Regions from separate parts of the Streptomyces sp. NPDC054956 genome, predicted to be linked through region 1. Evidence: predicted binding sites of a transcription regulator. Region 1 holds the regulator's gene; the other holds the start of a gene.

Region 1 (5,157 bases):
GGCAGGGCGGCGAGCAGCCGCTCGGCCCCGGTGCGTACGGCGACCAGGTCGGCGTCGGTCGCGACCAGCAGGTCGGTGACGTTCTCGTTGTCCTCGCCGGCGAGCAGCGCCAGCAGCAGGTGCGCGGGGGTCAGGTCCGCGTGTCCGTCCTTGACGGCCCTGCTGGTGGCCGCGTTCAGTGCGTCCCGGCTCCTGTTGGTCAGCTCGGCGTCCACGGCTGCTTCTCCTCTCCATCCGTCGGTGTGCGGGCTTGCCGGTAGTTCAGTTCACCCTGGTTCACACGGATAACCTGCACAAAGTTGAGTCTATTCCACTCAAGGCTGGGGATCGTACCCTTCGGACATGTCGGCATCCTCCACAGCTCATGACGTACTCAACCCGACGCCCGAGTACCTCGCCTTCTGGCGGGAGCGGCACGTGTGCACCCTGACGACCCCGCGCCCCGACGGCACCCCGCACGTGGTTCCGGTGGGCGTGACGTACGACCCGGAAGCCGGGCTGGCGCGGGTGATCAGCAACAAGCACAGCAAGAAGATCCGCAACGTCCTGGCGGCGCAGGGCACGGACGCCGGCGCGCGGGGCGGGGCCCGGGTCGCGGTGTGCCAGATGGAGGGGCGCCGCTGGGCGACCCTGGAGGGCCGCGCGGTGATCCGTACGGACGAGGCCTCGGTCGCGGAGGCGGTACGCCGCTACGCGGAGCGCTACGGGCGGACGCCGTCGCCGAACCCGGACCGCGTGGTCATGGAGATCACCCTGGACCGGGCGATGGGGCGGGCATAGGCGGGCACTCCGGCCGCGCTTTGTTCGACCTTGTCCGGTTCAACTACTGGACACGGACATCACAGCGACGCCATCGTGGTCAGGTCCACGATGGCGTCGCTGTGTGGGGGTAGCGCCTGAGCGATCGGCGACGACGGGGGAATCGCTTCAGGCACTGCGGGGGGTGGCGGCGGATTCGGGCTCAAACAGCTGGTGATCACGCTGGTCCAGATTGACGAAGACCATGCCGTACCGGATTTCGCAGCGGACGGGCTGCGGGGCGCCGCGCGGGCGACGAAGACACCGGTAGGCCCGGACGTCCTCGTCCTCCTCGCGGACGACGATGATCGGCTGACCGAACAGGGTGACCTTCAGCGAGTCACCGGCATAAGGAATGGCGCTGGTGAGATCGATGAACTGCCAGCCCGAGCGGTACGCGGAGGCCATTTCGCGGCGGAAGCCGCTGTCGTCGGGGGTCATCAGTCCCAGCCAAGGTCGTTGGTGGATGCGGTGGTGGCAGTGCCGAGATCGTTGGGAGCCGAGTCCCAGCCGAGATCCGGCTTGCCTATCGTCCCGGCGAGCGTGTCGGTGCCCCCCACGTCCCCGCCGACGGCACTGACTGCCCCAAAGACCGCAACAGCGGAGAACCCAATGGCAAGTACCGAGCGAAGCATTCTCTTGTACATGGTCGGCTTCGTCCTCACTTGATGGAAATCTTCTCCCCCGCGTGTCAGACGATGGCTCATTCGGGCACGTCACTGCCACAGGGACGATGCATCATGTTCTTGCATGTTCAGGACCCTGGGGGGTGGAGATTTGCCCAGAAGCGACACAAAACCGACACATCCCCACCCCGTCACGTCCATGTGCACCGAGGGGACGCGGCTCTACACGGCGGCGCTGAGCACCGGCCGGGTCGCGCGCAGCGAAGTCGAGAACGCCCCCTGCCTGCTCGAATTCGCTCTACTGAGACCCGACCCCGATGACGCGAACCAACTGCGCGCGGTTCCGCCGTCCGTCGCACTCGCCCAGCGGCTCCACCCGCTCGAACGCGAGATTCAGGACCGCCGCCGAGACACCATAGATCTCACCGACGCATTCGAGCCGTTTCTGGCCATCAGCGCCCAGAGCCCCGCGAACACCCACGCCATCACCGTGCTGGAGGGCTTCGACCAGATCCACGCGGCCCTCGACATGGCCACCGCCGAGTGCCACACCGAAGTGCTGACCGTACAGCCGGGCGGGGCCCGCTCCACATCCGTGCTCACGGAGGCGCTGGAGCGCGCCGCGCCACTGGTCAACCGCGGGGTGCGGATCCGTACGCTCTACCAGCACACGGTGCGGCACAGCCAGGGCACGCTCGCCTACGTGGACCGGATCTCCGCGGGGAAGGTGGAGATCCGCACGCTCGAGGAACTCATAGAGCGTCTCATGATCTTCGACCGCACCGTGGCGTTCATCCCCACCAGCGACGACCGGCGCACGGCCCTGGAGCTGCGCCATCCGGGGCTGGTCGACTACCTCATCAAGGTGTTCGAGCAGCTGTGGCACCGCGCCGTGCCGCTGACGGCGGAGGTCACCTACCGGCACACCCCCGGCGGCATCTCAGGCGTCCAGCGGTCCATCGCCCAGCTCCTCATCGAGGGGCACGTGGACGAGGCCATCGCGCGCCGGCTGGGGATGAACGTACGGACCTGCCGGGCCCACATCGCCAAGCTGGCGGCCTCGCTGGGCAGCGGCAGCCGGGCCCAACTCGGCTTCCTCATCGCACAGTCGGGAATCCTGGAGGACCACGAGCTCTGAGGGCGGCGCGCAGGGCGCGGAACGCGGGCGTGCCGCCCTGAATGAGCCACTCGCAGCCGGCGTCGGCATTGCCGGCGGCACACGTCGAACTGGCCGGTTCCGACCCCCGGGTGGATGTACATCTCCGCACTCCAGCACCGCCGAGTACGCCGGCGGCCGGCCCGAGACCATGTCGGGCCGGACCTGGTACATGAGGAAGGCCCCGCCCGGATCATCCGGGCGGGGCCTTCCTCGTACGTACGGGTCCGTCTGCGGGACGGGCTCAGTCCAGCGGGCGCTTCGGGGCCGGACGCCAGACCACCAGGGCGTTGCCCGGATGCGGGGGCTGGTACGGGACCAGGTCGCGGCGGTACGAGGCGTGGACCTGGGCCTCGCGCTGCTGGAGGACGGCGGCCGCGCCGTCGACCGCGCTGGAGAGCTCGGCCACGCGCTGCTGGAGCGCGGCGACCTGGTTCTCCAGCTCGATGATCCGCTTGATACCGGCCAGGTTGATGCCCTCGTCCTGCGACAGCGCCTGCACCGTGCGGAGCAGCTCGATGTCGCGGGCCGAGTAGCGCCGGCCGCGCCCGGCCGTGCGGTCCGGGGAGACCAGGCCGAGGCGGTCGTACTGGCGCAGGGTCTGCGGGTGCAGACCCGAGAGCTGGGCGGCCACCGAGATCACGTACACCGGTGTGTCGTCCGTGAGCTGGTAGTGGCTCCTGCGGCGGCCGTCCATGTCATGCTCCCTTCGCGGACTCGAACAGCGCGGAGCGCGGGTCCTGGGACTCCATCGCCTCGCGGTACAGCTCCAGGGCCTCACGGGCCTTGTCGTTCAGCTCGGACTCGGCCGGGACCGCCACCTCCACCGTGACGAGCAGGTCGCCGCGGGTGCCGTCCTTGCGGACCGCGCCCTTGCCGCGGGCCCGCATCGTACGGCCGTTGGGGGTGCCCGGGGGCAGCTTCAGCGTCACCGAGGGGCCGTTCAGGGTCGGGACCTTGATGTCGGCTCCCAGCGCCGCCTCCGCGAACGTCACCGGGACGGTCACCGTGAGGTTGTCGTCCTTGCGGCCGAAGACCGGGTGCGCGTCGACGTGCACGACGACGTAGAGGTCGCCGGAGGGGCCGCCGCGCTCGCCCGGGGCTCCCTTGCCGCGCAGCCGGATCCGCTGGGAGTCGGAGACCCCCGCCGGGATCCGGACCTGCATGGTGCGGGAGGAACGGGCCCGGCCGCTGCCCTTGCAGACGTCGCAGGGGGTCTCGGCGATCAGGCCGCGGCCCTTGCAGTCCGCGCAGGGGTCGGTCAGCGAGAAGCCGCCGCCGCTGCCGCGCGAGACCTGTCCGGTGCCGACGCAGGTCGGGCACACGCGGGGCGTGCCGTTCTTGTCGCCGGTGCCCGAGCAGGCCTTGCAGGGCGACTGCGAGGACATCCGGAGCGGGACCGTGGCCCCGTCCACCGCCTCCGTGAAGGAGAGGGTGACCTCCGACTCGATGTCCTGGCCGCGGCGCGGCTGGGTACGGGTTCCCGCACCCGCGCCGGCGCCGCCGCGGTTGAACAGGCCACCGAAGACGTCGCCCAGGCCGCCGCCGAAGCCGCCGCCCGCGCCGCCCGGCTGCTGACCGCCGAAGAGGTCGCCGAGGTCGAAGTTGAACGAGCCGCCGCCCCCGCCCGGACCGGGGCGGAAGCCCCCGTTGCCGAACAGGGCGCGGGCCTCGTCGTACTCCTTGCGCTTCTTGGCGTCGCCGAGGATGTCGTTCGCCTCGGAGATCTCCTTGAAGCGCTCCTCGGCCGAGGCGTCGCCCTTGTTGGCGTCCGGGTGGAACTCGCGGGCGAGCTTCCGGTACGCCTTCTTGATCTCGGCCTCGGTGGCGTCCTTCGGGACACCGAGAACCTTGTAGTAGTCCTTCTCGACGAAGTCCTTCGTGCTCATCCCCGGTGTCCCTCCTCTCGTGCCTTCAGTACTACGTGTTCAGCTTCAGCCCTTGTCGGGGGCATCCGCGTCCTTGTCCGACGGGTCCGACGAGGCATCGGCCTCCGCGGCCTCGGACTTCGGCGCCGTGCCCGGCTGGGGCTCGGCCACCGCGACCCGCGCGGGGCGGATCGTACGCTCGCCGATCCGGTACCCCGGCTGCAGGATCGCCACGCAGGTGTCCTCGGTGACGTCCGGCGCGTACGAGTGCATCAGGGCCTCGTGGATCGTCGGGTCGAAGGGCTCGCCCTCCTTGCCGAACTGCTGCAGGCCCATCTTGGCCGCCGCGGTCTCCAGCGATTCGGCCACCGACTTGAAGCCGCCGACCAGCTCGCCATGTTCCCGCGCCCGGCCGATGTCGTCCAGGGTCGGGAGGAGCTCCGTCAGGAGGGACGCGACCGCGATCTCCTTGACGGCGATCCGGTCCCGCTCCACACGACGGCGGTAGTTCTGGTACTCCGCCTGCAACCGCTGGAGGTCCGTGGTGCGCTCACCGAGCGCCGTACGGGCCTGGTCCAGCTGGGCGAGCAGGGCCACATCCGCGCTTACGTCCCCGGCCGGAGCCGCCGACTTCTCCTTCGAGGAGTCGGCGGTCTTCGGCTCGGCGGCCGCGTCGTCCGCGCCCGCGCCGGTGGGGACTTCGGGCTTC
Region 2 (5,157 bases), on a different contig from region 1:
AGACCTCCCCGGTCATCGCCACGTCCGTGCGGACCTGCCGCCCGGACAGCAGCGAGGCCAGCGCCGTCGTCATCGTGATGCCCGCACTCGGGCCGTCCTTCGGCACCGCGCCCGCCGGGAAGTGGATGTGCACGCCCCGGTCCTTCAGGTCCGCGACCGGGAGTTCCAGCTCGGCCCCGTGCGAACGCAGGAAGCTGAGCGCGATCTGCGCCGACTCCTTCATCACGTCGCCGAGCTGGCCGGTCAGCGTGAGCCCGGCCGCGCCCGTCTCGGGGTCGGCCAGCGAGGCCTCGACGAACAGGACGTCGCCCCCGGCGCCGGTCACGGCGAGACCGGTGGCCACGCCGGGCACGGCGGTGCGCCGCTCGGAGGGGTCCTGCGCGGACTCCGGCACGTGGTGCGGCCGCCCGATCAGCCCCCGCAGCTCTCCGGCGCCGATCCGGTACGGCAGCTCCCGCTCCCCCAGCTCGTGCTGGGAGGCCACCTTGCGCAGCAGCCGGGCGATGGCGCGCTCCAGGGTGCGCACGCCCGCCTCGCGGGTGTACTCCCCGGCCAGCTTGCGCAGCGCGTCCTCCTCCAGGACCACTTCCTCGGCGCCCAGCCCGGCGCGCTCCAGCTGCCGGGGCAGCAGGTGGTCGCGGGCGATGACGACCTTCTCGTCCTCGGTGTAGCCGTCCAGGCGCACCAGTTCCATGCGGTCGGCGAGGGCCTCGGGGATGGCCTCCAGCACGTTGGCCGTCGCGAGGAAGACCACGTCGCTGAGGTCGAGCTCCACCTCCAGGTAGTGGTCCCGGAAGGTGTGGTTCTGCGCCGGGTCCAGGACCTCCAGCAGCGCCGCCGCCGGGTCCCCGCGGAAGTCGGAGCCGACCTTGTCGATCTCGTCGAGCAGGACCACCGGGTTCAGCGACCCGGCCTCCTTGATCGCCCGTACGATCCGGCCGGGCAGCGCGCCCACGTACGTACGCCGGTGCCCGCGGATCTCGGCCTCGTCGCGGACGCCGCCGAGGGCCACGCGGACGAACTTGCGCCCCATGGCGTGCGCGACGGATTCGCCGAGCGAGGTCTTGCCCACGCCGGGAGGACCCACGAGGGCGAGCACGGCCCCGCCCCGGCGCCCGCCGACGACGCCCATCCCGCGCTCGGAGCGGCGCTTGCGCACCGCCAGGTACTCGGTGATCCGGTCCTTCACGTCGCTGAGCCCGGCGTGCTCCGCGTCCAGGACGGCCCGCGCGCCGCGGATGTCGTACTCGTCCTCGGTCCGCTCGTTCCAGGGCAGTTCGAGGACGGTGTCCAGCCAGGTGCGGATCCAGGAACCCTCGGGGGACTGGTCGCTGGAGCGCTCCAGCTTGTCGACCTCCTTGAGCGCGGCCTCCCGTACCTTCTCGGGCAGGTCCGCGGCCTCGACCCGGGCCCGGTAGTCGTCGGACTCCTCGCCCTCCTTCTCCCCGCCCAGTTCGCGCAGTTCCTTGCGCACGGCCTCCAGCTGCCGCTTGAGCAGGAACTCCCGCTGCTGCTTCTCCACCCCGTCCTGGACGTCCTTGGCGATGGACTCGGCCACGTCCTGCTCGGCGAGGTGGTCGCTGAGCGCCTTGACCGCGAGCCGCAGCCGGGCCACGGGTTCGGCCGTCTCCAGCAGTTCGACCTTCTGCGCCACGGTCAGGAAGGGCGAGTATCCGGAGTTGTCGGCGAGGGCGCCCACGCCCTCGATCTGCTGGACCCGGTCCACGACCTGCCAGGCCCCGCGCTTCTTGAGCCAGCTGGTGGCGAGCGCCTTGTACTCCTTGACGAGCTCGGTGACGGCCCCGGGCAGCGGATCGGGGACGCTCTCGTCCACGGTCTCGCCCTCGACCCAGAGCGCGGTCCCGGGCCCGGTGGTCCCGGCCCCGATCCGGACCCGCCCGCGGCCCCTGATCAGCGCCCCCGGGTCCCCGTCGGAGAGCCGTCCCACCTGCTCGACGGTCCCCAGCACCCCGGTCCCGGTGTACTTCCCGTCGACCCGGGGCACGAGGAGCACCTTCGGCTTCCCGGTTCCGGCGGCGGCCTGTGCGGCCTCCACCGCGCCTCGCACCTCGGCATCGGACAGGTCCAGCGGGACGACCATCCCGGGCAGCACGACCTCGTCGTCGAGCGGCAGCACGGGCAGGGTGAGCGTTACGGACGTCGAAGCCATGATCTTCCCTCCGGCAGTGAAGTTGAGCTATGCCGACTCAATGCATGTGCGCGCCCCAATGTTCCCCAACGCCCGTTCGCCCGGGGCGAACAGCCCCCGGACGGGTCAGACCGCCGAGATCCGGATGTCGCCCGACGTCGTGCGCACCGCGAGGCGGGCGGCGGCGGACGGGTCCGCCGGGAGGGTGACGTCCCGTTCGCCGGAGGTGGTGGAGACGTCGAGCGCGTACGGGGCCCGCGGAAGCTTCAGCTGCGCTTCGCCCGAGCTGGTTTCCACGGCGACCGAGGAGGGGGCCTTCGCGAAGGCGAGGCGGACGTCGCCGGATTCGGAACGCGCGTCCGCCCCGGCCCCGCCCAGGTTCTGGGCGTCGATCGAGCCGGAGGACGTACGGATCTTCAGCGGGCCGGCGATCCGGTCCACCCGGACGGAGCCGGAGGAGGTCTCCACCTCGGCCGCGGCCACCCCCGTCACCGTGACGCGGCCGCTGCTGCCGTCGAGCCTGACCGTGGCGGAGGCCGGCACCTCCAGCCGGTAGTCGATGGAGCACCGGTCGCCGCAGCTGCCGTTGGTGAGGGTCAGCACCCCGTCGGCGACCCGCTGGGCGGGCTCGGGCACGGCGTCGCCCCGGTAGTGGACGGTGCGGCGGACGGTGACGCCCGGTCCGCTGCCGGGCGTCACCTCGATGGAGCCGCTGCGGGCGTCCGACACGTCGACCGAGCCGATGGCCTCCGCCACCGTGGTGTCGGCGCTCGCCGTCTTGCGCGGGCCCGCGAGGGAGCCGATGGAGCAGCCGGTGAGCAGCAGCCCGGCGGCGAGGGCAGCCGCGGTGGCGGTGGCGACGGTGGTGGCTGCGGCGCGCGAACTCGTCTTCGTGGTCATGGACCGATCGTGCCGGTCGGGGCCTCGGCGCGGCATGGGGCCCGTGCCCGGGCCCGGGTGGGGTTAACCCCCGTCTCCCGCGGGCGAGCGCGGTCCCGGCCGCGTCCCGGGTTGGTCCGATCGGTCGGACCTGCCGGAGGGTCGGACCCCGGCGCTCCGGGCGGCGGCGGGGCCGCGGTTATGAATGAAATCGCATGACCGTTTTGTCACCTGACCGTCCGTGAGCATCCACGATGCGTCAACAACCTCAGGAGCCACACGATGCGACCCATCCGAACGGCCTGCCTCGGCGCGACGACCGCGCTGGTCACCCTCCTCGTCTGCGCCCCGCTCGCGACCGCCTCCACGGCGGACCACGATGCCACCCACTCCAACCCCAGGAAACACAAGGTCATCACGCTCACCGGCACGCTCGCGGAGCAGTCGCGCTTCCCCGTCAACCTCAACGGCCCCGCCGCCCAGGGCGACCGGACCGTCGTCCGCTCGATCCTCACCGACGAGGACGGCAAGAAGGTGGGCGAGACCGGCGGCTTCTGCACCACCACCCGGGCGGCGTTGACGGAGGACCCCGGCGGAGCGGAGGAGTGCGTCGTGACCTACACCCTCCCGGACGGCCAGCTCACCGCCCAGGGGATGTACTTCGGCATCCTCAAGGCGGGCCCTCCCCCGTCGTTCGACAACGCGATCACCGGCGGCACCGGGAAGTACCGCCGGGCCAGCGGCACGGTCCACGCCGAAACGATCGGCACGGGCATGCGGCGCTTCACGATCGACATCGAGTACTGACCGGCACCGACCGGCCCTCGCGGGCCTAACGCCCCTGGACGACGGGCCGGTCCGGTGACGGGACCCCCCACTCGCTCCAGGAGCCGTCGTACACCGCGAGTTCGCGGTAGCCGGCGAGGTCGGCGCCGAGGGCGAGGACACAGGCGGTGACCCCCGACCCGCAGCTGAAGTACAGCCGTTCCCGCTCCCCCGCCACCGCCCCGAAGGCCGTACGGAGCTCGGCGGCGGGCCGCATCAGGCCGTCGGGTCCCTGGAGTTCACCGAAGGGCAGGTTGACCGCGCCCGGCATGTGGCCGCCGCGCAGGCCCGGGCGGGGTTCGGGGGCGGTGCCGGCGAAGCGCTCGCGGGTACGGGCGTCGAGCACGGCGGCGGCCGGGTCGGCCAGCGCCGCCGAGACGGTGGCCCCGTCCACCAGCAGCCCGGCGCGGGGCCGGGCGGTGAAGGAGCCGCGCGGGCCCTCGTACCCCGGTCCGCGCTCCTCCACCGCCCGCCCGGCGGCGAGCCAGGCGGGCAGCCCGCCGTCGAGGACGGCGACCCGGTCGAAGCCCATCGCGCGCAGCATCCACCAGGCGCGGGCGCTGGAGTAGAGGCCGGCGCCGTCGTACGCGACGACCGTGCTGGTGTCGTCGACGCCGAGGGCCCGCATGGCCTCGGCGAAGGCGGCCGCGCCGGGCATGGTGTGCGGGGCGGCGGCCTCGTGGTCGGACAGGGCGCCGTCGAGGTCGAAGGGCCGGGCTCCGGGGATGCGGCGGCCCGTGTCGCGGTGGTCGCCGACGGAGGCGTCGAAGACGACCAGCCCGGGCGTGCCGAGGCGCTCCGCGAGCCAGTCCCCGCCGACGAGCGGCCCGGGCGGCGTGAGCGAACGGGAACGAACTGCGGCCATACGGCACCTCCGACACGGTTCCACGGCCCCGACCACGGGCCCCCGCCCCATCCTCCTACGCCCCGGCCCACCACCCCCGGCCGGGCCCGGCGGCCCAGCGGGCGGCACGACCGGACGGTCCCTCCACCACGGCCCGGCGGTCCCTCGGCCGCGATCGGGCGGCCCCTCCGCCGTAGCCGGGCGGCCCCTCCGCCGCGGCCTACGGGCAGTCGCCCGGGCGGGCGAAGAGGGCCACGCGGGCTCCGCGCAGCGGGGTCACCGAGCAGAGCTCGAAGGAGGAGACCAGCGTCTGCCGTTTCACCGCCTCCGCCGGGTAGCCGTCCAGCGGCTGGCCCACGGGGTCCAGCAGGGCCACCACCCGGTCGACGCGCGGGTCCAGCAGGGCCTCGCGGATCTGCTCCGGAGTCCGCTCCACGCCTTGGAGGCTCCGCGAAGCCGC

The links. Region 1 encodes HspR, which represses chaperone genes until heat shock. Its sites were predicted from a motif close to TTGAGNNNNNNNNNCTCAA; they were not measured.
Region 2: a site for HspR is predicted at 2,193-2,211, ahead of lon (endopeptidase La). Genes of this name have one in related genera too.

What each region holds. Positions count from the first base shown of each region.
Region 1 covers NZ_JBSGXB010000135.1:5,473-10,629, reverse strand. The annotation lists gene clpB (ATP-dependent chaperone ClpB) at 1-215, opposite strand, end outside; gene ACWGDE_RS21365 (pyridoxamine 5'-phosphate oxidase family protein) at 343-780, shown strand; gene ACWGDE_RS21360 (Rieske (2Fe-2S) protein) at 928-1,239, opposite strand; gene ACWGDE_RS21355 (hypothetical protein) at 1,239-1,445, opposite strand; gene ACWGDE_RS21350 (helix-turn-helix transcriptional regulator) at 1,549-2,562, shown strand; gene ACWGDE_RS21345 (heat shock protein transcriptional repressor HspR) at 2,825-3,277, opposite strand; gene dnaJ (molecular chaperone DnaJ) at 3,279-4,469, opposite strand; gene grpE (nucleotide exchange factor GrpE) at 4,515-5,157, opposite strand, start outside.
Region 2 covers NZ_JBSGXB010000068.1:4,964-10,120, reverse strand. The annotation lists gene lon (endopeptidase La) at 1-2,170, opposite strand, end outside; gene ACWGDE_RS14195 (DUF4097 family beta strand repeat-containing protein) at 2,276-3,049, opposite strand; gene ACWGDE_RS14190 (allene oxide cyclase barrel-like domain-containing protein) at 3,311-3,835, shown strand; gene ACWGDE_RS14185 (sulfurtransferase) at 3,861-4,718, opposite strand; gene ACWGDE_RS14180 (glycosyltransferase family 39 protein) at 4,918-5,157, opposite strand, start outside.